2 regions of the Streptomyces sp. NPDC091289 genome follow, and region 2 is predicted to be linked to the other one. Evidence: predicted binding sites of a transcription regulator. Region 2 holds the regulator's gene; the other holds the start of a gene.
The links. Region 2 encodes HrcA, which represses chaperone genes, less so after heat shock. Its sites were predicted from a motif close to TTNGCACTCNGNNNNNCNGAGTGCNAA; they were not measured.
Positions count from the first base shown of each region.

Region 1: a site for HrcA is predicted at 9,351-9,377, ahead of groL (chaperonin GroEL). Genes of this name have one in related genera too.

Region 1 covers NZ_JBIVUT010000002.1:30,484-45,881, reverse strand. Annotated here, with positions in the region: gene ACIQPT_RS02340 (hypothetical protein) at 101-976, shown strand; gene ACIQPT_RS02335 (Uma2 family endonuclease) at 1,033-1,620, shown strand; gene ACIQPT_RS02330 (ABC transporter ATP-binding protein) at 1,667-3,562, opposite strand; gene ACIQPT_RS02325 (lasso peptide biosynthesis B2 protein) at 3,510-3,986, opposite strand; gene ACIQPT_RS02320 (lasso peptide biosynthesis PqqD family chaperone) at 3,983-4,234, opposite strand; gene ACIQPT_RS02315 (asparagine synthase-related protein) at 4,231-6,168, opposite strand; gene ACIQPT_RS02310 (keywimysin-related RiPP) at 6,219-6,341, opposite strand; gene ACIQPT_RS02305 (hypothetical protein) at 6,897-7,376, opposite strand; gene groL (chaperonin GroEL) at 7,565-9,187, opposite strand; gene ACIQPT_RS02295 (cold-shock protein) at 9,530-9,736, opposite strand; gene ACIQPT_RS02290 (MoaD/ThiS family protein) at 10,183-10,461, opposite strand; gene thrC (threonine synthase) at 10,497-11,792, opposite strand; SAM riboswitch class I at 11,811-11,938, opposite strand; gene ACIQPT_RS02280 (glucosyl-3-phosphoglycerate synthase) at 12,103-13,053, shown strand; gene ACIQPT_RS02275 (trehalose-6-phosphate synthase) at 13,136-14,527, shown strand; gene otsB (trehalose-phosphatase) at 14,574-15,398, opposite strand, start outside.
Region 2 covers NZ_JBIVUT010000014.1:89,247-104,644, forward strand. Annotated here, with positions in the region: gene rpsT (30S ribosomal protein S20) at 46-312, opposite strand; gene lepA (translation elongation factor 4) at 541-2,415, shown strand; gene ACIQPT_RS20025 (AMP-dependent synthetase/ligase) at 2,709-4,598, shown strand; gene ACIQPT_RS20030 (dihydrofolate reductase family protein) at 4,734-5,372, opposite strand; gene ACIQPT_RS20035 (SpoIIE family protein phosphatase) at 5,606-7,582, shown strand; gene hemW (radical SAM family heme chaperone HemW) at 7,614-8,855, shown strand; gene ACIQPT_RS20045 (hypothetical protein) at 8,874-11,750, opposite strand; gene ACIQPT_RS20050 (DUF3097 domain-containing protein) at 11,918-12,736, opposite strand; gene ACIQPT_RS20055 (MBL fold metallo-hydrolase) at 12,753-13,484, opposite strand; gene hrcA (heat-inducible transcriptional repressor HrcA) at 13,659-14,675, shown strand; gene dnaJ (molecular chaperone DnaJ) at 14,676-15,398, shown strand, end outside.

The DNA of each region.
Region 1 (15,398 bases), on a different contig from region 2:
AGCGTGCGGGAAGACCACGACCAGGCAGAAAAGACGACCCCCACCGGTGCTCCAACACCGACAGGGGTCTAACCACCGAAGATCGAAGGAAGCGATCCCCATGGCTGACAGCCAGTTTAGTGATGCCCCCTCCTCCGCGTACGCTCCCCCGCACCCCAGGGCCAAGCCCGGGTACGGCAAGCGCTCCGCCCCCGGCGAACGCCCCCGCACCGACCGGGACTTCGCCCACCTCCTCCCCCGTGACGCCGCCGTCGCCGCGTACATCGACCGGCTCCCCGACGGCTCCGACATCTCCGTGAAGACGCTGGCCAAGCACCTCCCGTACGGCCAGTGCGCACTCAGCACCACCCTCAACCGGCTCCAGGCCGCCGGGCACCTGCGGCGCGGCAGCGAGTGCGTGATCACCGAGGAGGTCATGCTCTGGGTGACCCGGACCTTCTTCTCCCGCACCGCACGCGAGGACGGCTGGTGGAACGCGTACACCCGGGGTGACGCCCCGCCGGACGAGCCGCAACGGCCCACCCGTTCGAGGGCGTTCATCCTGCTCGCCGCCCTGGGGCGGACCGCCCCCACCCTGACACTGTCCGCCGCCGACTGCGTAAAGCTGGAACCCCTGGTCAGCGAGTGGTTCGCGCGCGGCGCGACGGAGACGCAGCTGTTGCACGCGCTCACCGACGGCCTGCCGTCGCCGGTCCACTGCGCCCCCCGCCTGCTGGAGACCCGCCTGCGCGACAAGCTGCCGCCCGAGCGGATCCTGCCGGGGCCCCGGACCGTCCTGCGCATCCTCGAATGCGGCGAGTGCGGAGTCCCCGGCAGCGCGGAAGCCCTGCTCGGAGGCCTCTGCCGGCCGTGCCGGGGACCGTCCCCCGAGCCGCCGGTGGGCCCGCCGGGAACCGTGCAGCCGACGGGTGTACGGGACCGGATGAACGCGGTCCGGGCGGGGCTCGTCCCGCGATCCGAAAGGACATACCGATGACCGTGCGGCTCGCCCGCAGATCCGACGGGGCACGATGGAGGGGAGGAGGCGACGCCATGACCCCCAGCACCGCCGATCACGCACCGCACGCCCAGATGTCCGTCGAGGACTTCGAGCAGATCGCCCGCGCGGCCCCCGAGACCGTGACGCTTGAGCTCATCAACGGAAAGCTGGAGGTCAAGCCCGTGCCGGACGGGGACCACGACGAGATCATCATGTGGGTCGCGATGCAGTGCATGCGGCAGCAGCCGGATCTGCGGCTGTACCGCGAACGCGGACTGCGGATCGGCGGGTACGGCAACGGCCGCGCCCGGCCGGACGGCACCCTGGCCCGCGCGGGGCGCTTCGCGGGTGACGGCGAGTGGTCGAGCCCGGACCGCGTCCTCATGACCGTCGAGGTGACGTCGCACGACCACGACACCGACAGCCGTGATCGCACGGAGAAGCGTGACGGGTACGCCGCAGCGGGTATCCCGGTCTACCTCCTCGTCGACCGCGACCACGACACCCTCGTCGTCTACAGCGAGCCGGAGAAGGGCCACTACCAGCAGCGGACGACGTACGGGTACGGCAAGGCGGTGCCCCTCCCCGGCCCCGTAGACATCACCCTGGACACCGAGGAGCTCAAGAACTACGCCCGCTGATCCGCCACCACCCGGCCCCTCACCCCGCACACCGCGCTCACCGCGTTCACCGCGCGTCCGCCGCCAACTGCGTCGTCGCCAGTTCGCGGTACAGGTCGTCCCCGGCTATCAGCTCCTCGTGCGTGCCCGCCGTGCGGACCCGGCCCTCCTCCAGGACCACGATGCGGTCGGCATGACGGACCGTGGAAAGGCGGTGGGCGATCACCAACACCGTTGTCTGCTCCGCCAGTTCGAAGATGACATCGCGCAGCGCCTGCTCGTTGACCGCGTCCAGCTGCGAGGTCACCTCGTCCAGGAGGAGCAGCCGGGGGCGCCGCAACAGGGCGCGGGCGATGGCGATCCGCTGGCGTTCGCCGCCGGAGAGGGTGACGCCCCGGTGGCCGACCGCCGTTTCCAGGCCCTCCGGCAGCCGGTCGACCAGCGTGTCCAGGCGAGTGCGGGCCACCGCCTCCGTCAGCGCCTTGTCCTCGGCGTCCGGGGCGGCGAAGAGGAGGTTCTCGCGGAGCGTCCCGGCCAGGACCGGGGCGTCCTGCTCCACGTACGCGAGCGAGGCCCGCAGTTCGGCCAGCGGCCAGTCGCGGATGTCCCGGCCGTCCACCGTGATCGTGCCGCCGTCATGGTCGTAGAACCGTTCCAGCAGGCTGAACACCGTCGACTTGCCCGCCCCGGACGGGCCCACCAGCGCGACCAGTCCACCGGTCGGGACGTCGAACGTCACCCCCTTGTGGGCGGGGGCGCGCTCGTCCCCGTACCCGAAGGTCACGTCCTGGAAGGTGACACCCAGCGGGGTCCCGTCCAGCGGGGTCGACGCCACTTCGCGTGCTACGCCCTCGGAGCCCGCGGCCGGTTCGCCCGGCAGCGACTCCACCTCGTCGATCCTGCGCACCGCCGCGAGCCCGCTCTGCAGGCCCGTCCAGCCCTCGACCAGACCGCCGATCGGGCCCATCAGGTAGAAGAGGTAGAGCAGGAACGCGATCAGCGACGAGATCTCCAGCGAGCCGGAGGCGACCCGCGCGCCGCCCACGCCCAGCACCGCCAGGAACGCCAGCTGGATCGACATCATCATCGTGACGTCGGAGACCGAGGACCACTTCGCCACCGAGACCCCCCGGTCGTGCGCGTGCCGGGCCGCGGCCGCGACGGCCGCCGTCTCCCGCTCCTCCGCCCCGCTCGCCTTGACCGTACGGAACGCCTGGAGCACCCGGTCCAGGGCCGCGCCCATCGCGCCCACGGCCTCCTGCGCGCGAAGCTGGGCGCGCTGAATGCGCGGCATGAGCAGGGCGGTTACGGCTCCGATGCCGACGATCACCACCAGTGTCACGCCCAGCAGCGTGACGTCCATGTACGCCATGAAGCCGATCGTCCCCAGCAGCATCAGCACGCTGTTGAACGACTCGACCAGGCCGCTGGAGAGGACCGTTCGCAGAAGCGTCGTGTCACTGGTGACGCGTGACTGGAGGTCGCCGGGGGTGAGCCGGTCCACCGCCGGAACCTTCAACCGCATGATGCGGCCCACCAGTTGGTTGCGCGCCTGGAGGACGACGCCTTCCCCCGTCCGGGACATGAGGTAGCGCCCGTACGCGGAGAGGCAGGCCCCGGCCAGCACGAGCGCGGTCAGCATGACGAGCGGTCCGGCGGGTGAGCGGTCCGCGGCGAACGCGTCGACCGCGTGCTTCGCCATCAGCGGCATCGCGAGGCCGGCCGCGGACCCGGTGAGCGAGAGGAGGCCCGCGCGGATCAGTACGCCCCGGTGGGGGCGGACCCGGGAGAGGAGGAGGCGAAGGGGGCGCGGGCCCGGCCCGTCGCCTTTGGCGGGCGCCCCGGCGGGCTTCCCCGCGGACATCTCGGGGCCCTTGCTCTCAGGCCCCTCGCCCTCAGGCGGCCTGCCCTCAGGCGGCCCGCCCTGCCCCGCCCCCGCCGTCGTCCCTGCTACCGCGCTCATCCGGAACCCCCTCGCGTACGGACACCACCACCAAGGGACGCAGATCCGCCGGTTCCGCCTGCTCCCCGACCGTACGGCCCCCCGCCTGTACCCAAGCATGCGGCGAGAACGGCGGAGCCGCCCGCACCCCCGCGCACCAGTCGGGCCACACGCCGGACATCCGGCACGCCAGGGCGATGGCGACCGAGCGGGGCAGGCAGCCGTAACGGCCCGCGCAGCGGCGGCTGGTGGCGACGACCGCCTCGAACACCTCCAGCGTCTCCGCGTACGAGGCCGGGCGCGCGCCCCGGGCGCACCTGGTCAGCACCCGGCGCAGCCGGCCGGGCTTGAAGCGGGCCAGGACGAACGCGGCGGCGATGGCCGTGCGCAGCCGCAGGCCGCCCGCTCCCGCGCCCCGGCGCGGCATCGTCATCTCGGTGGTCATGGGCGCAGGATCTTCGCCTCGACGAGCTGCCGGGTCAGCTCCGCGACGTCCGACTCCGCCTCGGTGCGCTCGACGTCGAACGCGGCGAGGATCCGCTCCACGGCGACCTCGGGGGTGTGTCCCGCGGCGAGGGTGTCGACGACGATGACGCTGGTGTCGTTCAACTGCCAGTAGCTGCCGTCCTTTTCGTCGAGGAGGACGCCGCCGTACTCGGTGGTCGTGACGGCGATGCCTTTTCTGAGCTTCACAGGGTTGCCTCGCTGGTAGAGGGCCGACGGGGTACGGGCCAGGCGTTCTCGGCCGTGCGGAGCCAGGTCTCCCCGGCCACGGTCGGGGAGATGGAGTGTTCGGCCAGGACCGGGGAGAAGGGCTCGGCGGCGAGCCGGAGCAGGCGGCGGGAGTCGACCAGGCCGTGTGCGGCGAGTCGGGAGTCCGTCCACAACTCCGTGAGTTCCGGGGCGTGTTCGCTCAGGCCCTGGTGTTCGTCGGAGGACATGTGGTCCTTCGTCGTCCGGGCCAGCAGCGCGTCCGGCACCACCCCGCGCATCGCCTCGGCGAGCAGCGGCTTGTAGCGCCAGGGGCTGACCCGCTCCGGCAGGCGTACGGCGAGGGTCGCCTCCAGGATCCGGTCGTCGTAGAACGGTGCGGCGACCGGCAGCCCGATCGTCATGCCGACGTCCTCCATCGCCTGGAAGTGCCGGGCCCCCATCCGTACGGCGTCGATGTCCACATGCCGCCCGCGCCACGGGTCGATCGGCTCGGCGTGCTCGGCGGCGGCCCGGAACTCCTCGGTGATCAGGGCGTTGGCGTGGTCCGTGAACCAGGGGCGCAGGGACTGGCGTACACCCCAGGAGAGCAGCGGGGTCCGGGCGACGGGCTGGGGTTCGGTGCCGACCGCGTTCGCGATCCAGCGGGGGAACGTGGAGCGGTCCAGCAGGGCCTTCACCGTGGGCAGGAGGGGCCAGCCGAGCTGGTGGCGCAGGCCGCTGAGGTGGTTCCAGGCGGTGAGGGGGTTGCCGTGGAAGAGGTCCTGGTAGGCGTGGGGAAGGCCGAGGAAGAGTTCGTCGCCGCCGTAGCCGGTGAGGTGGTAGCGGGAGCCGGTGGCGTGGGCGCGGCTCAGGAGCAGGTGCGCGCGGGCTCGGCCGGGGGCGACGGGGAGCGGCTCGTCGTTCAACTCTTCGGCGGTGGCGGCGAGGTCGGCGTAGAAGTAGGGGGCGTCGTCGGCGGGGATGATGTGGTGGTCCGGGACGGTGGCGGGGGCGGGGACGGTGGCGCCCGGAGTGGTGCGGCCGGCGGCCTCGACCGCCCGTCGCGCCCAGGTCTCGTCCTCGCTGTAGCGGTCCCGGGCGGCGACCGTCAGCAGGGACAGCGCCGCCGGGCCGGTCTCCCGGGCGGCGAAGGTGAGGGCCGTGGAGTCCATGCCGCCGGAGAGCTCGCAGCTGATCCGGTCCACGCCGCCGACATGGGCGCGTACGGAGGCGGCGACGGCGTCACCGAGTCTTCGGGCCCCTTCCGCCAGGGAGAGTTCCCCGGGCGGCGGCTCCCACCAGCGGTACTCCGTGGGGCCGGGGACGGCGGCCGTGCCCGGTGCTGCGACGGGCAGGGCCAGGCCGTACCCGGCGGCGGTCTCGTGCACGCCCCGCCACACGACACGGCGGCTCAGGGGGTGCGGCACGAAGTCCAGCAGCCGGAGCGCCAGCGCGCCGTCGTCCAGGGGTGCGTCGGTCAGCCGGGCCAGGGCCGCCGGGCGGTCGGAGGCGAGGGTTCCGGCCTCCGGGTGGCGGGCGTGGTAGATCCGGCGCAGTCCGGAGGCGGTGCCCCGGATCCATGTCTCCCCGGAGAGCCGGGCGACGACGTGGTAGAGCCCGGGCAGCCGGGCGAGGCGGCGTTCCAGTCCGGCCCGGTCCCGGGCGCCCTCCAGGAGCCCGGCGAGCACGGCGTCGGGGACGCGGTCCGGGCCGATGAGGACGAGGGCGTCCGTGCCCCGGGCGAGGTGGCTGACCCTGCGGTGCAGTGGGCGGGCGACGACCCAGGGCCGGCCCGAGGGATGGGCGACGGTCAGGGCGTCACCCGTCCGCGGGGCCGGCCCGGTCGCTTCCGGTGCGGGAAGCCGCCCGGCCACCACCGCTCCCGCCACGCTGTCCGGCAGGACGACGAAGTAGTCACGCAGCTGGCCGGGCATCTTCACCTTTCGGAAGTTCTCACTCTGCGCACAGGAAACAGGTCGGCGGATCAGACGATGCGCCGGGTCCAGTACTCCTTGTACGAGCCGACGAAGTAGCCGGCGGTCTTCTTCGAAAAGTCGCCCTGCTTGAACAGTGACGGCTTCACATAAGCCTTCTTCTGCAGCTTCATGACACCTTCCCTTCCGTACGGTTGACGACCGTTATGCCCAAATAACTTCTGCATAACTGACGTTACTCATGCGACTGGTGTTCACGACGTGAACACCAGAGCCATCATGTCCCGCTGCCGAACCGGTACGCATGATTCCGACTTACCGTGCGAAGTTGGCTGGATAGCGTGAGCGGCGAGGTTCGGAACGGGCCGCTCCGGGGCGACTCCACCGGAGACCGGGGTGCCGGGCGGCCGCCATGTGCAGTCGCACACCACCGGGGCACAGGGGGGTAGTGGACTGGACCAATGGCTGTATGCGGTCGCCGGGCCGGGCGGTGAGCTGCCAAGAGAGGGAGCGGCCGTCGGGAGAACCGGGGAACCACCCGGAACGGAACTCCGGGCGGCTTCGCGTCCGCCTTACCTCAGGGACCGAGGGCGCGCCACCGTCATCGGCACAGTCGCACCGACCCGTGCTGCCGTACGGGAAAGGGCACGGCAAGTAGCCATTCGGCCACGCCAACCGCACCCACCACGCCCATCGCGTGCAACCGCCCGGTGACTACCGCCCCGTGACTACCGCCTGCGCAGCCGGTAGCCGCCCCAGGCCGCGCCACCCGCGCCCAGCAGCAGCGGGATCATGCCGTAGCCGACGACCATCGAGGAGTGGGCGTACCAGCGTCCGCCGTCGAACACCTGGGTCGCGGTGATGGTCTCGGGGTCGGTACGGCCGTCGTGGTCGGCGAAGAGGATCCTGACGCGCTGGATCTCCGCCGACCTGGGCGTGCCGTCCACATGGGCGCGCAGCGACTCCTGGGCCACCCGCTCGCGCTCCGCGTCGTTGGCGCGCTGCTGGGCCGGGGTCTCCCCGAAGCAGTGCCAGACGGTCTGCCCCTTCTCCGTACGGGTGTCGTCGCAGTCGATCCGGCCGAAGGTCTCGACCCGCATGCCGAGGGCGCCGGAGAGCCCCGTCCCGGTCACCACGATGAACAGCCCCAGCGCGAACAGCACGGCCCCGCCCAGAACGAACGAGGCCCCCTTCCAGTCCTTGATCATCCCGTCCCCCGTTCTCGTACCGACCGGTCCACCGGCCCCCCGGCACCCCGGCCCTCCGGTCCTCCGGTCCTCCGGCGCATTGTCGCAGTGCGGTCGGGAACGCCACAGGGGCGGCACCTCCGTGAAGGAGATACCGCCCCTGTGGGACGTACGCGGAGCTTCGATCGACCCGGCGGACCGGGAACCGATCAGAAGTCCATGTCACCGCCCGGCATGCCGCCCGGAGCGGCCGCGCCGGCCTTCTCGGGCTTGTCGGCGATGACGGCCTCGGTGGTGAGGAAGAGCGCGGCGATGGACGCGGCGTTCTGCAGAGCGGAGCGCGTGACCTTCGCCGGGTCGAGAATGCCCTCGGCGATCATGTCGACGTACTCGCCGGTCGCGGCGTTGAGGCCGTGACCGATCGGCAGGTTGCGGACCTTCTCCACGACGACGCCACCCTCGAGACCACCGTTGACGGCGATCTGCTTGAGCGGGGCCTCCAGCGCGAGCTTCACGGCGTTGGCGCCGGTCGCCTCGTCGCCCGTGAGGTCGAGCTTCTCGAAGACGGCCGAGGCCTGGAGCAGAGCCACGCCACCACCGGCGACGATGCCCTCCTCGACGGCGGCCTTGGCGTTGCGCACCGCGTCCTCGATGCGGTGCTTGCGCTCCTTGAGCTCCACCTCGGTGGCGGCGCCGGCCTTGATGACGGCCACGCCGCCGGCCAGCTTCGCCAGACGCTCCTGGAGCTTCTCGCGGTCGTAGTCCGAGTCGGAGTTCTCGATCTCGGCACGGATCTGGTTGACGCGACCCTGAACCTGGTCGCTGTCACCGGCGCCGTCGACGATCGTGGTCTCGTCCTTGGTGATGACGACCTTGCGGGCACGGCCGAGCAGGTCCAGGCCGGCGTTCTCCAGCTTGAGACCGACCTCCTCGGAGATCACGGTGCCACCGGTGAGGATGGCGATGTCCGCGAGCATGGCCTTGCGGCGGTCGCCGAAGCCCGGAGCCTTGACGGCGACGGACTTGAACGTGCCCTTGATCTTGTTGACGACCAGGGTGGAGAGCGCCTCGCCCTCGACGTCCTCGGCGATGATCAGCAGGGGCTTGCCCGACTGCATGACCTTCTCCAGCAGCGGGATCAGGTCCTTGACGCTGCCGATCTTCGAGTTGACGATCAGGATGTACGGGTCGTCGAGCGACGCCTCCATACGCTCCATGTCGGTCGCGAAGTACGCCGAGATGTAGCCCTTGTCGAAGCGCATACCCTCGGTGAGCTCGAGCTCCAGACCGAAGGTCTGGGACTCCTCGACGGTGATGACGCCTTCCTTGCCGACCTTGTCCATCGCCTCGGCGATCTTGGCGCCGATCTCGGTGTCGGCGGCGGAGATGGAGGCGGTCGAAGCGATCTGCTCCTTGGTCTCCACGTCCTTGGCCTGCTCCAGCAGAGCGGCGGAGACGGCCTCGACGGCCTTCTCGATGCCCCGCTTGAGGGCCATCGGGTTGGCGCCTGCGGCGACGTTGCGCAGACCCTCGCGAACGAGAGCCTGAGCCAGAACGGTGGCGGTGGTCGTACCGTCGCCGGCGACGTCGTCCGTCTTCTTGGCGACCTCCTTGACCAGCTCCGCACCGATCTTCTCGTACGGGTCCTCGAGCTCGATCTCCTTGGCGATGGAAACACCATCGTTGGTGATCGTGGGCGCGCCCCACTTCTTCTCGAGGACGACGTTACGGCCCTTGGGGCCGAGGGTGACCTTGACGGCGTCGGCGAGCTGGTTCATCCCGCGCTCGAGACCGCGCCGTGCCTCCTCGTCGAACGCGATGATCTTGGCCATGTGAAGTGGTCCTCCCGGACAGGGGTGGATTTCTCCGGACCGAGAGGCGCCCGCGACGGACGGCCTGCCTGCGTGGTGGTTCCTTGCCCCACCGCACCTGCGGGCCTCACCGGCCCGGTCCAAGTTTCTGTCACTCTCACCTGGAGAGTGCTAACGCCAATGATTAGCACTCGACCCCTGCGAGTGCAAGCGTCCCCGGTCGGATGTGGACAGCGGCGGCGCCGGACGGGGACGGCGGCGCGCCCCCGGACCGGGCCGCCGGGACGCACGGAGGGCCCGATCCCCTGATCCGGGATCGGGCCCTGCGTGCGTGAGTAGTGTCGTCGGACGACCGCGCCGAGCTCAGCCGACGGCGAGCTTGACCATGTCGGCCTGGGGCCCCTTCTGGCCCTGCGAGATCTCGAATTCAACTCGCTGACCCTCTTCGAGGGTGCGGTACCCGTCCATCTGGATCGCGCTGTAGTGGACGAAAACATCCGCACCACCGTCGACCGCGATGAAGCCGTACCCCTTCTCCGCGTTGAACCACTTGACGGTGCCCTGAGCCATGCCTAACTCCCCTATTACTGGCCCTTGCACGGGACCGCACTTCGCGGACCCGGGTCGGAACTCACCCCCCGACAGGAGAGGGTGTGCGGCGCCGCAGCGCGTCGACCGCGGCCGAATGTATCCGCCCAACTGCCCTCTGCAACAGGTCAATCGGACGAGAATTCCGGGCACAGAAGAACTCGCGAATATGCGGGTTTGCTGAGATTTACGGGCAAGTCGGGCCAGGCAAAGGGCACTTATGCCGCAAGAGGTTCACGCACTTTGGCTGCTTCTTATCGGGGCCGGGCGCATTCTCATATGCGGGCGGCACGGGCAGCGGATGGGGTTTCCCCAACTGTACCGTGCTCAACCATGCAGAATTGCCCCCTCCGCTTCTGTGAGCGGAGGGGGCAACTGTGGTCACACGAGCATGCGGTGGGGGCCGCCGCGGAGCGGCCCGGGGCGATTCAGCAGCCGCCGGCGACCGCGGGGATGATCGAGACGCCCGCGCCGTCCGGCGTGGCCGCGTCCAGGCCGCCCTCGAAGCGCACGTCGTCGTCGTTGACGTACACGTTCACGAAGCGGCGCAGCTTGCCCTGGTCGTCCAGGACGCGGGCCGCGATGCCGGGGTGGTCTTTCTCCAGGGACGCGATGACCTCGGAGAGCTTCGCGCCCTCCGCCGGGACCTCGGCCTGGCCGCCCGTGTACGTACGGAGGATGGTGGGGATGCGGACCTTGACGCTCATGGTGGGTGCCCTTCTCTTCCTTCGGTCTGGGGTGGTCAGGCGGAGCCGAGGCCCGCGGCGCGGAAGGCGTCCAGGCTCGGCTTGATGGTCGCCGTGGCCTGCGAGGTCGCGGAGACCGCGTCGAGCGTCTTCAGGCCGTCACCGGTGTTCACCACGACGGTGGTGAGCGTCGGGTCGATGACGCCGGCCTCGATCAGCTTCTTCGTCACGCCGAGCGTCACGCCGCCCGCCGTCTCGCCGAAGATGCCCTCGGTGCGCGCCAGCAGCTTGATCGCGTCGACGACCTGCTCGTCGGTGACGTCCTCCACCGCGCCGCCGGTGCGGCGGGCGATGTCCAGGACGTACGGGCCGTCCGCCGGGTTGCCGATGGCCAGCGACTTGGCGATGGTCTTCGGCTTCTGGGGCCGTACGACGTCGTGGCCGGCCTTGAAGGCGGCGGAGACCGGGGAGCAGCCCTCGGCCTGGGCGCCGAAGATCTTGTACGGGCGGTCCTCGACGAGGCCGAGCTTGATGAGCTCCTGGAGCCCCTTGTCGATCTTCGTCAGCTGGGAGCCGGACGCGATCGGGATGACGATCTGGTCGGGCAGCCGCCAGCCGAGCTGCTCGCAGATCTCGTACGCCAGCGTCTTGGAGCCCTCGCCGTAGTACGGGCGGAGGTTGACGTTGACGAAGCCCCAGCCCTCGCCGAGCGGGTCGCCGATGAGCTCGGAGCAGAAGCGGTTGACGTCGTCGTAGTTGCCCTCGATGCCGACCAGCTCACCGCCGTACACCGCGGCCATGACGACCTTGCCCTGCTCCAGGTCGTGCGGGATGAACACGCAGGAGCGCAGTCCGGCGCGGGCGGCGGCGGCGCCGACGGCTCCGGCCAGGTTGCCCGTGGAGGAGCAGGAGAGGGTGGTGAAGCCGAAGGCGCGGGCGGCCTCGACGGCGATGGCGACGACGCGGTCCTTGAAGGAGTGCGTCGGGTTGCCGGAGTCGTCCTTCACGTACAGGCCGCCGGTGACGCCCAGCTCACGGGCGAGGTTGTCGGCCTTGACCAGCTTGGTGAAGCCGGGATTGATGTTGGGCTTCTCCGCGACGTCGGCGGGCACCGGCAGCAGCGGGGCGTACCGCCAGATGTTGTCCGGGCCGGCCTCGATGCGCTTGCGCAGCTCCTCCGGGGAGCCGGTGGGCAGGTCGTAGGCCACTTCGAGCGGCCCGAAACAGGACGCACAGGCGAAAAGGGGGCCGAGCTCGAAACGCTCGCCGCACTCGCGGCAGGAAAGCGCCGCAGCGGGACCGAGGTCCACGGGGGCGGTGGTGGCATTACCTGCGACGGTCTGAACAGCCATGATGGCGGAGGCCCTTTCTCCTCATCTTCCTTGCGACGCATTTCGCCACAAGACGGAATTGGCACCTTCCCCACCGTGACCTCGCGGTCGGCAGGAGGGTTGCCGGGACTTCAACGGGCCGTTCCCTCAGTCCCTCTGGATGAGCTCTATGGCACTGGATCTTCGATCCAGGCGTTTATCTGCGGTCCGACCCCGACATGCGACGGCCATACGCGTTGTTCAAGACTGTAACCGAAGCATCGGACCGTTGAGATAGTCGTCCGAACCGCGAGATGGATCACACACCGCTCACACGCAAGGAGTTCCGACCGTGCTCGAAGAGGTGGAACGCTGGCTGACCAGGCGTTCCTGGTCGTCCGGCGACCGCCCGCTGAACCGGCTCACCGACGCCCGGGACGCCGATCCGCACCGTACGTCGGTGAGCGTGGTGCTGCCCGCGCTCAACGAGGAGGCCACGGTCGGGGCGATCGTGGCGACGATCCGCCGCGAGCTGATGGAGAAGGTACGGCTCGTCGACGAGCTCGTGGTGATCGACTCCGGCTCCACCGACGCCACCGCCGCCGTGGCCCGGGCGGCGGGCGCCCGGGTGGTCCACCGGGACGCGATCCTGCCTCGGATCCCGGCTCTCCCCGGCAAGGGCGAGGTGCTGTGGCGGTCGCTCCTGGTGACCAGCGGCGAGATCGTCTGCTTCATCGACGCCGACCTCAAGGACTTCTCGGCGGACTTCGTCTCGGGCACGATCGGGCCACTGCTCACCGACCCGGCCGTCCAGTTCGTCAAGGCGATGTACGACCGTCCGCTCGGCGACAGCGCAGGTCAGGGCGGCCGGGTCACCGAACTGGTGGCACGCCCGCTGCTCAATCTGCACTGGCCGCAGCTGGCCGGATTCGTACAGCCGCTGGGCGGCGAGTACGCGGTGCGGCGGTCCCTGCTGGAGCGGCTGCCGTTCCCGGTCGGTTACGGAGTGGAGCTGGGCCTGCTGGTCGACGCGCTGCACACCGTGGGCCTGGACGCGCTGGGCCAGGTCGACGTCGGCGTACGCAAACACCGCCACCAGGACGGGCAGGCGCTGGGCCGGATGGCGGCGGCGATCTACCGCACGGCGCAGCTGCGGCTCTCCCGGGGCCATCTGGTGCGGCCCGCGCTGACCCAGTTCGAGCGCGGCGAGGACGGCTTCGTGCCCCGCACCCACGCGGTGGACACGGAGGAGCGGCCGCCGATGCGGGAGATCGCGGAGTACGCGGAGCGCCACGCGGCGTGAGAAACGCGAAAGAGCCGGGGCGGGGGCCGCGGTGAAGCTCTGAGGCGTTTGGGGGCTTCCCGAACGGGCTAGGTTCCGCTACATGGTCTCCGAGCACGCACCCTCCCCGACTGCCCAGGTCCTCGTCGCGTCCAACCGCGGCCCGGTCTCGTACACGCTCGGCGAGGACGGGACGCTCGACGCCAAGCGCGGCGGGGGCGGTCTCGTCTCCGGGCTGAGCGCCGTCGACGACAAGCTGTGGGTCTGCGCGGCCCTCGGCGACGGCGACCGCGAGGCGGTCCGGCGCGGGGTCGGCGAAGCGGGCGTACGAATGCTCGACATCGACGCCGGGATCCACGCCGACGCGTACAACGGCATCGCCAACTCGGTGCTGTGGTTCGTCCACCACCTGCTCTACCAGACGCCCGTGGAGCCGGTCTTCGACGCGGAGTTCCGCCGGCAGTGGGCCTCGTACGAGACGTACAACCGGGCCTTCGCCGAGGCGCTCGCCGAGGAGGCGGCCCCCGGGGCGGCGGTCCTCGTGCAGGACTACCACCTGGCCCTGGTCCCCGGGATGCTCCGCGAGCTGCGCCCGGACCTCAGGATCGGCCACTTCTCGCACACCCCGTGGGCGCCCGTGGACTACTTCCGGCTGCTGCCCGACGACATCGCCGAACAGCTGCTGCGCGGCATCCTCGGCGCGGACCGGGCCGCGTTCCTGACCCGGCGCTGGGCGGACGCGTTCATCGGCTGCTGTACGGAGATCCTCGGCGGCACGGGCCGGACCAGGATCGGGGTGCACGGCCTCGGGGCCGACGCGGACTTCCTGCGCCGCCGCTCGCAGGAGCCGGACGTGGAGGAGCGGATGGCGGCGCTGCGGGAGCAGGTGGGCGAGGGCCGGAAGACCATCGTCCGGGTGGACCGCACCGAGCTGTCCAAGAACATCGTGCGCGGCCTGCACGCGTACCGGACCCTGCTGGACGCCCACCCCGAGTGGCGCGAGCGCGTCGTCCACATCGCCTTCGCCTACCCCTCCCGCCAGGACCTCGCCGTCTACCGGGACTACACGGCGGCGGTGCAGACCCTGGCCACGGAGATCAACGGGGCGTACGGCACGGAGAGTTGGACCCCGGTCGTCCTCCACGTCAAGGACGACTTCGCCCGCTCGCTGGCCGCGTACCGGCTGGCGGACGTGGCCCTGGTCAACCCGATCCGCGACGGCATGAACCTGGTCGCCAAGGAGATCCCGGTCGTCTCCGACCACGGCTGCGCGCTGGTGCTGTCGCGGGAGGCGGGGGCGTACGAGGAGCTGGGCGAGGACGCGATCGTGGTGAACCCGTACGACGTGACGGGCACGGCGGAAGCCCTGCACGAGGCGCTGACGATGAGCGGGGACGAGCGCTCCGGCCGCACGAAACGGCTGGCCGAGGCGGCGACCGCGCTGCCGCCGCAGCAGTGGTTCCTGGACCAGCTGGAGGCGCTGCGGCAGGGGTGAGGCGGGGCCGCGACCCGGCTCAGAGCCGCCGGTCTCCTGATCCGGCTCAGAGCCGCTCGGCCAGGGCCGCCAGGAAGTCCACCACGGCGGCCGGGCCCGGCACCGACAGGTCGGCGCGCTCGGCCAGTTCGGGCACCTCGGCGCTGCCGCTGCACACCAGGAGGCCCGGGATGCCGTCCGGGCCCTCGGTCCGCAGCTTCTCCACGGCGGCGAACGCGGCGAGGTCCCCGAGGTCGTCGCCCGCGTAGATCACGGACTCGGCGTCCAGCTCGGCGACGAACGTGGCGAGCGCGACGCCCTTGTCCATGCCGGGCGGGCGCAACTCCAGGACCAGGCGGCCCGGTTCGACGATCAGTCCGTGCTTCGCGGCCAGCTCGCCGAGCGGTCCGCGCAACGTCTCGAAGGCCGCCTGCGGATCCTCGGCGCGCCGGGTGTGGACGGCGACAGCCTGCCCCTTCTCCTCGATCCAGGTGCCGTGCCAGGAGCCGAACTCGTGCAGCACGCCGGGGAGTTCGGCGCGCACCGCGGTGACGCCCGGGTGCGGGGCGGGGGCGTGGACGGTACCGGTCACGGCGTCCCAGCGCTCGGCGCCGTAGTGCCCGAGCACGACGAGGTGCTCCAGGCCCGGGACCCCCGCGAAGCCTCCGTAGCGCACGGCGACGCCCGCCGGCCGGCCGGTGATCACCGCGATGGCGGCGACCTTCGGCGCGAGCGCGGCGAGCGCGGCCACCGTGCCGGGGTGGGCGCGGGCCTGCTCGGGGTCCGGGACGATGTCGGCGAGCGTGCCGTCGAAGTCGAGGGCGACGACCGCGCGGTCGGGCCGGGCGAGAACGGCGTCGAGCCCCTCGCGGCCGGCCGGGGTGGTCGGGGT
Region 2 (15,398 bases):
GCTGATCCGTTCCGGCGATCACATCAGTGAGCTTCGGGAAGAAGCTCAGGCCTGCAGGGAGGCAACCTTGGACGCCAGCGCCGACTTCTTGTTGGCGGCGGAGTTCTTGTGGATGACACCCTTCGAGACAGCCTTGTCGAGCTGACGGGAAGCGTCGCGGACGGCCGTGGTGGCCTTCTCGACGTCACCGGCAGCGGCGGCCTCGCGGGCCTTGCGGATCGCGGTCTTGAGCGACGACTTGACGGCCTTGTTGCGCAGGCGCGCCTTCTCGTTGGTCTTGTTCCGCTTGATCTGGGACTTGATGTTCGCCACGAAAGAGCCTTTTCAGGTTCGATTGGATCTACTAGGTGAGCCACGCCGCTCGTGAGAGCCACGAGGCACAGCTGTCCACGGTAGCAGTCACTCTTCGACCGGCCCAAACCGGTCGCGGTCCCGCAGGCGTGGGACGATGGAGCCTACGTATCGATCCGACCGACGATCCGACCGACCCGACATCGACCCGAGACACGGCGTTCGGCGTCTCAAGAATCAGGACCCTGCGTGCCCGCGATTCCTTCCAACGTGCCCGAGCCGAGCCGTACCGACCCGGCGCTGATCCGCAATTTCTGCATCATCGCGCACATCGACCACGGCAAGTCGACCCTCGCCGACCGGATGCTTCAGCTGACCGGAGTGGTCGACCAGCGGCAGATGCGTGCTCAGTACCTCGACCGGATGGACATCGAGCGCGAGCGCGGCATCACCATCAAGTCCCAGGCGGTCCGGCTGCCCTGGGCGCCCAACACGGGCGAGGACACGGGCACCACCCATGTCCTCAACATGATCGACACCCCGGGCCACGTGGACTTCACCTACGAGGTCTCCCGTTCGCTCGCCGCCTGCGAGGGCACGGTCCTGCTGGTCGACGCCGCGCAGGGCATCGAGGCCCAGACGCTGGCCAACCTCTATCTCGCGATGGAGAACGACCTCACCATCATCCCGGTGCTCAACAAGATCGACCTGCCGGCCGCCCAGCCGGAGAAGTTCTCCGAGGAGCTGGCCAACCTCATCGGCTGCCAGCCCGAGGACGTGCTCAAGGTCTCCGCCAAGACCGGTATCGGCGTGGACGCGCTGCTCGACCGGGTCGTGCGGGACGTGCCGGCCCCGGTCGGCGTCGCGGACGCCCCCGCCCGCGCGATGATCTTCGACTCGGTCTACGACTCGTACCGCGGTGTCGTCACCTACGTCCGTGTCATCGACGGCCAGCTCAACAAGCGCGAGCGCATCCGGATGATGTCGACCGGCGCCACCCACGAGCTGCTGGAGATCGGGGTGTCCTCCCCGGAGATGACCCCGGCCGACGGCATCGGCGTGGGCGAGGTCGGCTACATCATCACCGGTGTGAAGGACGTCCGACAGTCCAAGGTCGGTGACACGATCACCTCCCTGCACAACGGGGCGACCGAGGCGCTGGGCGGCTACAAGGACCCGAAGCCGATGGTGTTCTCGGGGCTGTATCCGCTGGACGGCTCGGACTACCCGGACCTGCGCGAGGCGCTGGACAAGCTCCAGCTCAACGACGCCGCCCTGGTCTACGAGCCGGAGACCTCCGCCGCGCTCGGCTTCGGCTTCCGCGTCGGCTTCCTCGGCCTGCTCCACCTGGACGTGGTCCGCGAGCGCCTCGAGCGCGAGTTCGGCCTCGACCTGATCGCGACCGCCCCCAACGTGGTCTACCGCGTCGAGATGGAGGACGGCACCGAGCACGTCGTCACCAACCCGAGCGAGTTCCCCGAGGGCAAGATCGACAAGGTGCACGAGCCGGTCGTCCGCGCCACGGTGCTGGCCCCGAGCGAGTTCATCGGCGCGATCATGGAGCTGTGCCAGGGCCGGCGCGGCACCCTGCTCGGCATGGACTACCTCTCCGAGGACCGGGTCGAGATCCGCTACACCCTGCCGCTCGCGGAGATCGTCTTCGACTTCTTCGACCAGCTGAAGTCCAAGACCCGGGGGTACGCCTCCCTCGACTACGAGCCCACCGGCGAGCAGTCGGCGCAGCTCGTCAAGGTCGACATCCTGCTGCACGGCGACAAGGTGGACGCGTTCTCCGCGGTCACCCACAAGGACAAGGCGTACGCGTACGGCGTACGGCTCGTCGCCAAGCTGCAGAAGCTCATCCCCCGGCAGAACTTCGAGGTGCCGATCCAGGCGGCCATCGGCGCCCGGGTCATCGCCCGTGAGACCGTCCGCGCCATCCGCAAGGACGTCCTCGCCAAGTGCTACGGCGGTGACATCTCCCGTAAGCGGAAGCTGCTGGAGAAGCAGAAGGAGGGCAAGAAGCGGATGAAGATGGTCGGCAATGTGGAGGTCCCGCAGGACGCCTTCATCTCCGTCCTGTCGACCGACGAGTCCGCCGGGGAGAGCAAGGGCAAGAAGTAGCCCCGACCCGACGCCTGCCGACGCCTGTCGATGAGCCGTCCGGAGGGCCCCCGTGCCGCAGCATCGGCGTGGGGGCCCTTTCGTTATGAAAGCGGCGGCCCGTTGCCTCTTACGTGGCGGACAAGTGCGCTCTACTCTGATCACGACTCGATGGTTACTGGCCAGTTAAACAAGCCGTACGAGCAGGTTGCGGAGCAGGGCGTACAGAGCAGGACGTACAGAGCAAGGCGTACAGAGCAAGTCGCCGTATCAAAGAAGCCGGTCGTAGCAATGCCGCAGGCCCGGAGGACGTCGTGAGCGACACACAGACCTTGATCGATAACCGGCCGCCCTCCGTGGCGTCCCTCTTCATCGACCGCGTGGCGGCGACCCCGGACGGGGAGGCGTACCGCTATCCGGTGCCCTCCGCCTCCGGCGAGGGGCCCGACGACTGGAAGTCGCTGAGCTGGGGCCAGGCCGCGGAGCGGGTCTTCGCGATCGCCGCCGGGCTGATCGCGCTCGGCGTGGGGCCGGAGGAGCGGGTCGCCCTCTCCTCCGCCACCCGGGTGGAGTGGATCCTCATCGACCTCGGGGTGATGTGCGCGGGCGCCGCGACCACCACGATCTACCCCTCCACGAACGCCGAGGAGTCCGCGTTCATCCTGGCCGACTCCGAGAGCCGGATCCTCATCGCGGAGGACGCCGAGCAGCTGGCCAAGGCCCGCGAGACCCGTGCCGAGCTGCCGGAGCTCGCCCATGTCGTGGTCATCGACTCGGCAGGCGTCGAGCCCGCCGAGGGCGACCCCGAGGGCTGGATCATCACCCTCGCCGACCTGGAGGCCCAGGGCGCCGAGCTCCTCGCCAAGACCCCGGACGCGGTCACCGAGCGGGTCGCGGCGATCACCGCCGACCAGCTCGCCACCCTCATCTACACCTCGGGCACCACCGGCCGCCCCAAGGGCGTACGGCTGCCGCACGACAACTGGTCGTACATGGCCAAGGCCACCGTGGCGACCGGGCTGATCACGTCGGAGGACGTGCAGTACCTCTGGCTGCCGCTCGCCCACGTCTTCGGCAAGGTCCTCACCTCCGGGCAGATCGAGGTCGGCCACGTCACCGCCGTCGACGGCCGCATCGACAAGATCATCGAGAATCTTCCGGTCGTCCAGCCGACCTACATGGCCGCCGTGCCCCGGATCTTCGAGAAGGTCTACAACGGGGTCGCTTCCAAGGCCCGCGCGGGCGGCGGCGCCAAGTACAAGATCTTCCAGTGGGCGGCCGGGGTCGCCCGCGAGTACGCCAAGGTCTCCCAGGACAACTTCCGGCGTACCGGCAAGGCGTCCGTCCCCTTCGCGCTCGGCGCGAAGCACAAGGTCGCCGACACCCTCGTCTACTCCAAGATCCGCGACGCCTTCGGCGGCCGGCTGCGCGCCTGCATCTCCGGCTCCGCCGCCCTCGCCCCGGACATCGGCTACTTCTTCGCGGGCGCCGGCGTCCACATCCTGGAGGGCTACGGCCTCACCGAGACCAGCGCCGCGTCCTTCGTGAACCCGGGCGAGGCCTACCGCACCGGCACCGTCGGCAAGCCGCTCCCCGGCACCGAGGTGCGCATCGCGGACGACGGCGAGATCCTGCTGCGCGGCCCGGGCGTCATGGACGGCTACCACAAGCTGCCCGACAAGACCGCGGAGGTCCTGGAGTCGGACGGCTGGATCCACACCGGCGACATCGGCGAGCTGTCGGTCGACGGCTACCTCCGCATCACCGACCGCAAGAAGGACCTGATCAAGACGTCCGGCGGGAAGTACGTCGCCCCGGCGGAGGTCGAGGGCCAGTTCAAGGCGGTCTGCCCGTTCGTCTCCAACATCCTGGTGCACGGCGCGGACCGTAACTTCTGCACCGCGCTCATCGCCCTCGACGAGCCCACCCTCCTCGGCTGGGCCGCCGAGAACGGCCTGGAGGGCAAGTCGTACGCGGAGGTCGTCGCGGCCCCGCAGACCGTCGAGCTGATCGACGGGTACGTCAAGCGCCTCAACGAGGGTCTCCAGCGCTGGCAGACCATCAAGAAGTTCCGCCTCCTGCCGCGCGACCTGGACGTCGAGCACGGCGAGCTGACCCCCAGCCTCAAGCTGAAGCGGCCGGTCGTCGAGCGCGAGTACCAGGGGCTCATCGACGAGATGTACGCGGGCTCGCGCGAGGCGTAACGCACTCTCGCGACGGCTTCTCGCCACGCACTTTCGCGACGGGCTTCTCGCGACGCCTTCTCGCGCCGACCGGGGCGGCCGGACACCCAGGTGTCCGGCCGCCCCGCTGTGCCGTGCGGGTCCTGCCGTGAACCCCTAGCTTCCGGCGCCGCGGTCGGGTGCGCTCATGTCCCCCGTGGCGGGAGTGCCCCCGGCGAGCCCGTAGCGCAGGTACACGGCGCCCTTCGGGCCGGCCGCCGGGGGTGCGAGGAGCGTGAGGTTGGTGGGGACCGCGCCACCGTCGAACACCTTCTTCCCGACGCCCAGCGTGACCGGATGCAGCCAGAGGTCGAGCCGGTCGAAGAGCTTCTCGCGCAGGAGAGACTGCACGAGGTTCAGGCTCCCGACGACTTTCACGTGTTCGTGCCGGTCACGGATCTCGCGCACCGAGGCGGCGAGGTCCGGGCCGAGCTGTGTGGACCCGGCCCACGAGAGGTCGGGCGTGCCCCGGGACGCCACGTACTTCGGAACGCTGTTGAAGAGCGTGGCGATGTCGCTGTCCTCGCCGCTCTCCTGGTGCGGCCAGAAGGCGGCGAAGATGTCGTACGTCCGCCGGCCGAGCAGGAGGGCGTCCGTACCCTCGTACGCCTGACCGACCTGCGCCTCGGCGACCTGGTCCAGCAGGGGTGCCTGCCAGCCGCCGAACGGGAACCCCAACGGGTCCTCGTCGGGGCCGCCGGGCGCCTGCCCGACCAGGTCGAGGGTCGCGAACAGTTCGATGTGGATGAGGCCCATGGTGTGCTCCCGATGAGTCGGTCGTCTCTCTCAAGTCGTCTCTCTCAAGTCGTCTTTCGAGTCGTCTCTCAAGGGGTAGACCCGTGGACGCCCGCAGGCTCATCGCCGCGTTAAGTTTCCCGAAGCCTTGCGTTCGAATCTGCTCGATTTTCTGCTCACTTCGGTAACTCGGTGCTTATGAGTGCGGCCGGTCTGTCACTCTGTCGGTGTCGTCGGACCGTAGGAGCCGCACCGTGGCGCCCATTCCCTTGCAGCGGGACACCGTGCAGCGTCCCGGCACCACCCGTGCCGGGTACGCGCACGGCCCGCGCCTGGCCAGCCGCACCAGCCTGCCCGGCATACCGCTCGCCCCGTCCGCCGCCCGCCGGTTCGTGCGCGCCGCGCTCGCCGAGTGGACCGGACTCGGGGTGCCCGCCGCCGTGGGGTTCAGCGACCGGCTGGCCGACGACGCCGTGACCGTCACCAACGAGCTGGTCACCAACGCCGTCGTGCACGCCGGGACCACGGTCGACCTGGTCCTCAGACTGGAGGAGGAGGGCGGCGACGACGAGCCGACGGCCGCCCTCGTCCTGGAGGTCACCGACCACCACCCGGCCCGCCCGGTGAGCGGCGACGAGCCGGGCCCGGGCCCCGAACCGGCCGGCGCGGTCGCGGGGGAGCTGCCCGACCCCGCCGAGTACGGCCGGGGCCTCCAGCTCGTCGCCACCCTCGCCGACTCCTGGGGTATCACCTACCGCACCGGCCTCAAGACCGTCTGGGCCCGCCTGCCCGTCGACGACTGGAGCGCCCCGCCCGCCCCGCCCGACGGGGAGGCCCTCCGACGCGGCCTGCGCGCCGCCGAGATCCTCGCCCCCGCCGCGCGGCGCACCGAGCGCGACGACGCGGTCTGGGACAGCCGGGGCGCCCCGGCCTTCCTCGCCGAGGCCTCCGATCTGCTCGCCGGACAGCTCGACGAGGACCTGGTGGCCGCCATAGCGGGTCAGCTCCTGGTGCCCCGGCTGGCGGACTGGTGCGCGATCTGGCTGGAGACCGAGGGCGGGGGACCGGCCGCCGAACCCCGGCTCGCCCGCGTCTGGCACAGCGACGAGACCGGCACCGAGCCGCTGCGCACCGCCCTGGAGCGGGAGCCTCTCCGCCTCCCCGCCGGCGTCGGCCCCGGCCCCGTGCCCGTCCCCGTGCCCTGGCCGGCCCACCCCGCCGGCCGGCCCGGGCAGGCCGAGGACGCCCCGCCCCCGCACCCCGGCGGCCGCGACGGGGCCGCGCTCGCGTTCCGGATCACCGCCGGTGGCCGGGCGCTCGGGACCGTCCTCGTCGGCCGTGAGGGCGTCACCCAGGTGCCCGAGGCCGTCGCCTCGCTCATCGAGGACTTCGTCCGCCGCCTCGGCCTCGCCGTCGGCGCCGCCCGCGCCTACACCCGGCAGGCCACCATCAGCCGGATCCTCCAGCGCGGCCTGCTCCCCAGCAAGGTCGCCGAGATCCCCGGCGTCACGAGCGCCCTCGTCTACGAACCGAGCGACGACGGCGTGGTCGGCGGTGACTTCTACGACATTTTCCCGTGCCCCGGCGACCGCTGGTGCTTCGTCCTCGGCGACGTCCAGGGCTCCGGCCCCGAGGCCGCCGTCGTCACCGGCCTCGCCCGCCCCTGGCTGCGGCTGCTCTCCCGCGAGGGCTTCGGCGTCGGCGAGGTCCTGGACCGGCTGAACCGGCTGCTCCTCGACGACGCCATGGAGGCCGCCGAGGCCGCCGCCCTGATGGTCGCCGCCGCCGGGGGCCAGCAGCTCCACGACGGCACCCAGTCACGGTTCCTCTCCCTGCTGTACGGGGAGGTCGTGCCGCTCCCCGACGGCGGGGTCCGCTGCACGGTGGCCAGCGCCGGGCACCCGCTGCCGCTGCTGCTGCGCCCCGACGGCTCCGTACGCCCGGCCGCCGAGCCCCAGGTGCTGCTCGGGGTCGTCGAGGACGTGGCCTACGAGAGCCAGGTCTTCGACCTCGCGCCCGGGGACACCCTGCTCTGCGTCACGGACGGGGTGACCGAGCGGCGGTCGGGCCCGCTGATGTTCGACGACGGGGACGGGCTGGCCCGGGTGCTGGCCGGGTGCGCCGGGCTGCCCGCCGACGCCACCGCCGAGCGGATCCGACGGGCGGTCCACGAGTTCGCCGAGCAGCCGCCGGACGACGACGTGGCCCTGCTGGTGCTGCACGCGGAGTGAGCGGAGCAATACGCCTCCGCGGCGAGCGACAATGGTCGGTATGCCTTCCGTACTGCCCGATGGTGAGCCCGTGCCCGACGACGGGGCGCTGCCCCGCCACGCCCTGGAAGGCGCAGCCGACCGCCCGCTCGGCTTCTATCTGCACGTGCCGTACTGCGCCACCCGCTGCGGCTACTGCGACTTCAACACCTACACCGCCACCGAGCTGCGCGGCTCCGGCGGAGCGCTGGCCTCCCGCGACAACTACGCCGCGCATCTGATCGAGGAGGTCCGCCAGGCCCGCAAGGTCCTCGGCGACGATCCGCGCCCGGTCCGCACCGTCTTCGTCGGCGGCGGCACGCCCACCCTGCTGCCCGCCGCCGATCTCGTACGGATGCTGGCGTCGATCCGGGATGAGTTCGGGCTCGCGGAGGACGCGGAGATCACCACCGAGGCGAATCCGGAGTCCGTCGACCCGGCCTACCTCTCCGCCCTGCGCGAGGGCGGCTTCAACCGGGTCTCCTTCGGCATGCAGAGCGCCAAGCAGCACGTCCTGAAGATCCTGGACCGTACGCACACCCCCGGCCGCCCCGAGGCCTGCGTCGCCGAGGCCCGGGCGGCGGGCTTCGACCACGTCAACCTCGACCTGATCTACGGCACCCCCGGCGAGTCCGACGACGACTGGCGGGCCACCCTGGACGCCGCGATCGGCGCGGGCCCCGACCATGTCTCCGCGTACGCCCTGATCGTCGAGGAGGGCACCCAGCTCGCCCGCCGCATCCGGCGCGGCGAGATCCCGATGACCGACGACGACGCGCACGCCGACCGCTATCTCATCGCGGACGAGGCCTTCGCCGCCGCCGGCTTCGACTGGTACGAGGTCTCCAACTGGGCCACCACCGAGGCCGGCCGCTGCCTCCACAACGAGCTGTACTGGCGCGGCGCCGACTGGTGGGGCGCGGGCCCCGGAGCCCACAGCCACGTCGGCGGGGTCCGCTGGTGGAACGTGAAGCACCCCGGCGCGTACGCCCAGGCGCTCTCCGAGGGCCGCTCGCCCGGCGCCGGCCGCGAGATCCTCGCTGACGAGGACCGCCGGGTCGAGCGCATCCTGCTGGAGCTGCGGCTCCGCGAGGGCTGCCCGCTGGACCTCCTGAAACCCGACGGCCTCGCCGCCTCCCGGCGCGCCCTGACCGACGGACTGCTGGACCCGGCACCGTACGAGGAGGGCCGTGCGGTCCTCACCCTGCGCGGGCGGCTCCTGGCCGACGCCGTCGTCCGCGACCTGGTCGACTGAGTCCCCGGGACGGCTGCCTCACGGCTTGCACTCCTTCGCCGTCAGCGGCGGCGCGACCCCGGCCGGCTTGCCGCACACCAGGGTCCGCTCGGCGCTCGGCCCCGGCCGGACCACCTTGACGATGTTGAGACCGTGCACATGGTCCGAGACCGAGGACTTCGCCCGGCTGAACGAGATCGTCCCCGTGGGCATGTTGTTGAGGTCCACCGTGTGCAGCGTCGCCCACGTCTCCGCCGCGCTCCGCCGCTTGTCGCCGCGCGCCGCGGCGTCGTACAGGGCCGCCGTCGCGCTGTAGGAGATGACGGTCTGCCCGCTGGCGAACAGCTCGTCCTCGTACGCCGGACGCCCCGAGGCCAGCGAGGCGACCTCCCCGTCGGGGTGCAGCGCCCGCAGCGTGCGGTACGCGTCCCCGTAGAAGCCGAGGTTCTTTCCCCGGTCCAGCGGGGCGAGGGAGCTGTGGTAGAGCGTGACGTTGGCCGCGATCGACGTGCTGTCGTCGAAGGTGCCCTTCGTCAGATCGTCCCCCGTGAACACCGTCATCCGCCGGTCCGAGCACCCGGTGGTGCCCGACAGGCCCGCCATCAGCGTCGGCACGTCCTCGACCCGCCCCGCGAAATACAGCGCGTCCGGCACCCGATCGGCCTGGCAGATGGTGGTCAGCGGGTCATTCAGGCTCGCCCCGCCCGCGAGGTCGTAGCTCACGTCCTGGCCCAGCGAGAAGCCCGACGTCCGCAGCATCTCCTTGCCCGCGGCCCGCTGCTCGGCGGTGTACCGGTCCAGGTCGCCGTTGCGGTCCCCGCGCGACAGCACGATCGCGTGCGGGCGGTCGAGGCCCTGCGCGATCTGCCGGGCGACCAGCCCGAGCGCGTACGTCTGCTCCTCGTCCGTCGCCGCGAGCCCGAAGTAGTTGGGGAACCGGCGGGGCAGCTCGCCGCTGGAGTTCGTCGTGTTCACCAGCGGCAGCCCGGCATCGCGCAGCAGCCGCGTCGCGTCGTCGCTCTCGTCGGTGTTGCGGCCGAGACCGACCACCCCGACCACCGACGGATCCCGCCGGGCCACCTCGATGATCTTCCGTACGGCGGTGAGCTGCCGCAACATGTCCTCGCCGCCGTTGGCGGTCAGCACCCGCAGCTTCACTGACCGGCCCACGGTCTTGTTCACCGCCCGCTGCTGGAGGTAGACGCCGGTCAGCTCCTCCAGACCCTTGCGGGTCCGCTCCCGGTCCTTGCCCGTGGCGGTCAGCGGCCCGGCGTACACGACCGTCACATACGCGTCGCCCGGCTCGATGTCGGCGTTCTCCTCACGGATCGCCTGCTCGATCCGCTCGAACGTGATGCCCTTCCCGGCCCCGTTCAGCTCCAGGCCGTTGCCCCGGGCGAAGAGCACCTCGGGCGCGGTCGCCACCCCCACGCACTCCCGGTCGTCCCCCTCCCCGGCCCAGATCCCGTCCGTGTTGCGGTCGGTCAGCGGCCCGTGGCAGTACGTATCGCGCCAGTGCCCGGCCCACAGGAACGCCCCCAGCAGCGAGCCCACGACGAGCACGGCGATGCTCGCCCGCGACATCACCCACCACGCCCAGGTCCGCCGCACCCGGTGGGTGACGAGCTGCGCGTGCGCGTGCTCATGGGTCAGCTTCTCGGTGGACAGCGGCAGCAGCAGCACCCACGCCAGCGTCGCCGCCGCCACCGGCGACTGGCCCAGGCTCAGATCGTCCACCCAGCGCTCGTAGCGGGCCCGGGCCCCCGAGGAGCCGGCCGGCGCACCGGGCCCCGGCCGCTCCGGGGGCAGCGGCGGGGTGTGCCGCATGATCTCCGGGGCCGGCAGCGAGGCGAGCAGCAGCAGCGGATCCACCTCGCTGCGCCGCGACCGTACGTTGTTGATCGCGTTGATCAGCAGGATGCCGCCGTTGTCCTGCGTGGCCCGGGGCAGGAACACCACCGGCGGGACCGTGCGCTTGCCGCGCCGCCAGTCCAGGGAGTGCGGGCGGTAGTTGTGCCGCAGGTCCTCCAGCAGCGCCTGCACCCGCAGCTCCAGATGGAACTGGCGCGCGTGCTCGTCGCCCGCCCCCGCGTCCGCCACCCGCTCCGCGACCGCCGCCGCCCGCGCCCGGATCACCCGCCACGAACCGCTCGGCGAGAACCACGACCAGCCGTCCGACGGATAGCCGGTGCTGGAGGCGGCCAGCGACGAGGTGGTGGCGAACCACCGGCTGGCCCGGCGCAGCCACAGCAGCGGCGGCGCGGCCCGGCTCGCCAGGCCCACCACGGCGAGCCCCAGCAGCGCGACGGCCGCCACCAGGGCCGTCAGCAGCCAGTCGATCTCCCCGAGCAGCACGCTGAGCAGGGCGATGAAGAGCGCGCCGACGAACGTCTCGGGCCGCACCGAATCCCGCAGCGACTCCCACCAGCTGCCCCGGCGCGGCCGGCCGGACCGCCAGCGCAGCCGGCTGAGCTGCTCCAGAATCCTTTCCTCGCGGACCTCGGAGGTGTTCCCGTCGGACTGCTCGACCACCGTCGCGGTGGCCTGCTCGATCGCCCCGAGCAGCCGGGAGCGGGGAAAGGAGAAGGTCTTGTACTGGGTGTTCTCGCGGGTCTCCCACGGTTTCTCGGAGAGCGTGCGCACCATGGCGAGCGCCGCCTCGTACGGGGTGGCGCCCTCGCCGTCCAGCAGCCGCACCGGCACCCGGCGTAACGCGTTGGCCCGGTGCACCTGGTGGACGACCCGCTCCACCCGGGCGTCGATCTCCGGCCCGGCCCCGGCGTCCGCCGCCTGGGCCACCACGAGCGGCATCACGGGCCGGTTGACCCGGTAGCGGTCGATCAGCTGCTGCATCAGATGGAAGACGGCCGAGGCCGCCTCGTTGTCCGCACTGTCCCGCCAGACCTCGCGCGCCATCGCCCCGTGTCCTTCCCCCGTGGACCCTTCGGCTCCCTCGAACCCTTCGGCCCGTGAACCGCCTGCCCGTTCTCCCCCCTCAATAACCGATGGTGCGTGTGGGGCGCAGGCATTCATAGGGATCGGCACGTGATCGTCCGGGACGAACGGGCATCAGCCGGGGGACATCAGTCCGGAAGAGTGACGAAGTCGATCAATTCCTCCACCCGGCCCAGGAGTTGGGGTTCCAGGTCCTTGTAGCTGCGCACCTTGGACAGGATGTGCTGCCAGGCCGCCCCGGTGTTCTCCGGCCACCCCAGCGCCCGGCACACACCCGTCTTCCAGTCCTGGCCCCTCGGCACCACCGGCCAGGCGTCGATCCCCACCGAGGACGGCTTCACCGCCTCCCACACGTCGATGTACGGGTGGCCCACCACCAGCACATGCGGGTCCGAGACCCGCGCCGCGATCCGGGACTCCTTGGAGCCGGTCACCAGGTGGTCCACCAGCACGCCGAGCCGGGCGTCCGGCCCCGGCGCGAACTCGCCCACGATGGCCGGGAGGTCGTCGACGCCCTCCAGATACTCGACCACCACGCCCTCGATGCGCAGGTCGTCGCCCCACACCCGCTCGACCAGCTCCGCGTCGTGCCGGCCCTCCACATAGATCCGCCCGGCCCGCGCCACCCGGGCCCGCGCCCCGGGCACCGCCACCGAACCGGAAGCCGTACGGGTGGGACGCACCGGACCGCCGGTCCCCGGGCGCACCAGCGTGACGACCTTGCCCTCCAGCAGGAAGCCGCGCGGCTCCATCGGGAACACCCGGTGCTTGCCGAACCGGTCCTCCAGGGTCACCGTCGGGCCCTGGGCCGTCTTCTCGCAGCGGATCACCGCCCCGCAGAAACCGCTGCCGACCTCCTCCACGACCAGATCGGGTTCGGCGGGCACCTCGGGCACGGGGGCGGACCGCTTCCACGGCGGGGTCAGGTCCGGCTGGTAGCTGCGCATGGACCGACGATAATCGTCACACTGTCGCGAACCGCTCTTCCAACGACGCCCGCTGCGCCCGGACGAAGCCCGCGTCCACCACCGCCCCGTGCCCCGGCACGTACAGCGCGTCCTCGCCGCCCAGCGCCAGCAGCCGCTCCAGCGCGGCCGGCCAGCGCGAGGTGATCGCGTCCGGGCCCGCCTGCGGCTCGCCCGACTCCTCGACCAGATCACCGCAGAACACCACCGGAGGCCCGCCGTCCACCCCCGGCACCAGCACCGCGAGGTCATGGCCGCTGTGCCCCGGGCCCACGTTCGCCAGCAGCACCTGCCGGCCGCCGCCCAGGTCGAGCGTCCAGTCGCCGCACACCTCGTGGTGCGGGACCACCAGCGTGTCCACCGACCGGGCCGCCTCGTCCTCCGCGACCCCGTGACGCACCGACGAGACGCACAGGCCCTCCGCCTCGTCCCGCAGCAGAGCCCCGACGCCCACCGCCCCGTACACCTGCGCCCCGGCGAACGCCGCCGTGCCCAGCACATGATCGAAATGCGGGTGGCTCAGTGCGATATGCGTCACCCTCCGCCCGAGCAGCGCCTCGGCCTGCCGCCGCAGCTCGACGCCCTCGCGCAGCGTGGCGCCGGTGTCGTACAGCAATACGCCGTCCGGCCCGGCGACCAGCCCGGCGGTGGCATCCCAGCCCGGGAGCCGCCGCCTGCCGATACCGTTGCCCAACCGCTCCCAGCCGAAGTCTTCCCAAGCGACGTCCATACAACGACGCTATCGGCAACGACCTGCGCAGTCTCGTGGGAGCGTGGCCGGTCGCCCTTGCCCCGGCCCCACCCCACCCCCGTACACTGACCGGGGGATTGCTGGCACTCGAACACACCGAGTGCCAGCCGGACACCGGAGGAATCCGGAGAAACACAGCTGGAGGTGTGCGCGATGCTCAGCGAACGCAGACTCGAAGTGCTGCGCGCCATCGTCCAGGACTACGTCGGCACCGAGGAGCCCGTCGGCTCGAAGGCGCTGACCGAGCGGCACCGGCTGGGGGTCTCCCCGGCCACCGTCCGCAACGACATGGCGGTGCTGGAGGACGAGGGCTTCATCGCCCAGCCCCACACGAGCGCGGGCCGCATCCCCACCGACAAGGGGTACCGCCTCTTCGTCGACAGGCTCGCGGGCGTCAAGCCGCTGTCCTCGCCCGAGCGCCGGGCCATCCAGAACTTCCTCGACGGCGCGGTCGACCTCGACGACGTGGTCGGCCGGACGGTGCGGCTGCTCGCGCAGCTGACCCGGCAGGTCGCCGTCGTGCAGTACCCCTCGCTGACCCGCTCGACGGTGCGGCACGTGGAACTGCTGGCGCTCGCCCCCGCCCGGCTGATGCTCGTCCTGATCACGGACACCGGCCGGGTCGAACAGCGTATGATCGACTGCCCTGCACCGTTCGGCGAGGCATCGCTCGCGGATCTGCGGGCCCGGCTCAACAGCCGGGTCGTCGGACGCCGCTTCGCGGATGTCCCGCAGCTGGTGCAGGAGCTGCCGGAATCCTTCGACAGCGAGGACCGGGGGACGGTTTCCACGGTCCTTTCCACCCTCCTCGAAACATTGGTCGAGGAGACGGAGGAGCGGCTGATGATCGGCGGCACCTCCAACCTCACACGCTTCGGACACGACTTCCCGGTGATGATCCGGCCGGTGCTGGAAGCACTGGAGGAACAGGTCGTCCTGCTGAAGCTGCTCGGTGAGGCAACGGACTCGGGCATGACCGTACGTATCGGGCACGAGAACGCCCACGAGGGGCTCAACTCCACGTCCGTCGTCGCGGTCGGCTACGGTTCGGGCGACGAGGCAGTCGCCAAACTCGGCGTGGTCGGACCGACCCGCATGGACTACCCCGGAACGATGGGAGCGGTACGCGCAGTGGCACGTTACGTCGGACAGATCCTGGCGGAGTCGTAAGTGGCCACGGACTACTACGCCGTACTCGGCGTGCGCCGCGACGCATCTCAGGACGAGATCAAGAAGGCATTCCGTCGGCTCGCACGCGAGCTGCACCCGGATGTCAACCCGGACCCGAAGACCCAGGAGCGGTTCAAGGAGATCAACGCCGCTTACGAGGTGCTCTCGGACCCGCAGAAGAAGCAGGTCTACGACCTCGGCGGCGACCCGCTCTCCGCCAGTGGCGGTGGCGGCGGTGGCGCGGGCGGTTTCGGAGCCGGCGGCTTCGGCAACTTCTCCGACATCATGGACGCGTTCTTCGGCAACGCCGCGCAGCGCGGGCCCCGTTCGCGCACCCGGCGCGGCCAGGACGCCATGATCCGGCTGGAGATCGACCTCAACGAGGCGGCCTTCGGCACCACCAAGGACATCCAGGTCGACACGGCCGTCGTCTGCAACACCTGCAGCGGCGAGGGCGCGGCCCCCGGGACCTCCGCCCAGACCTGTGACATGTGCCGCGGCCGCGGCGAGGTCTCGCAGGTCACCCGGTCCTTCCTGGGCCAGGTCATGACCTCGCGACCCTGCCCGCAGTGCCAGGGCTTCGGCACGGTCGTGCCCACCCCCTGCCCGGAGTGCGCCGGCGACGGCCGCATCCGCTCGCGGCGCACGCTCACGGTCAAGATCCCCGCGGGCGTCGACAACGGCACCCGCATCCAGCTCGCCGGAGAGGGCGAGGTCGGCCCC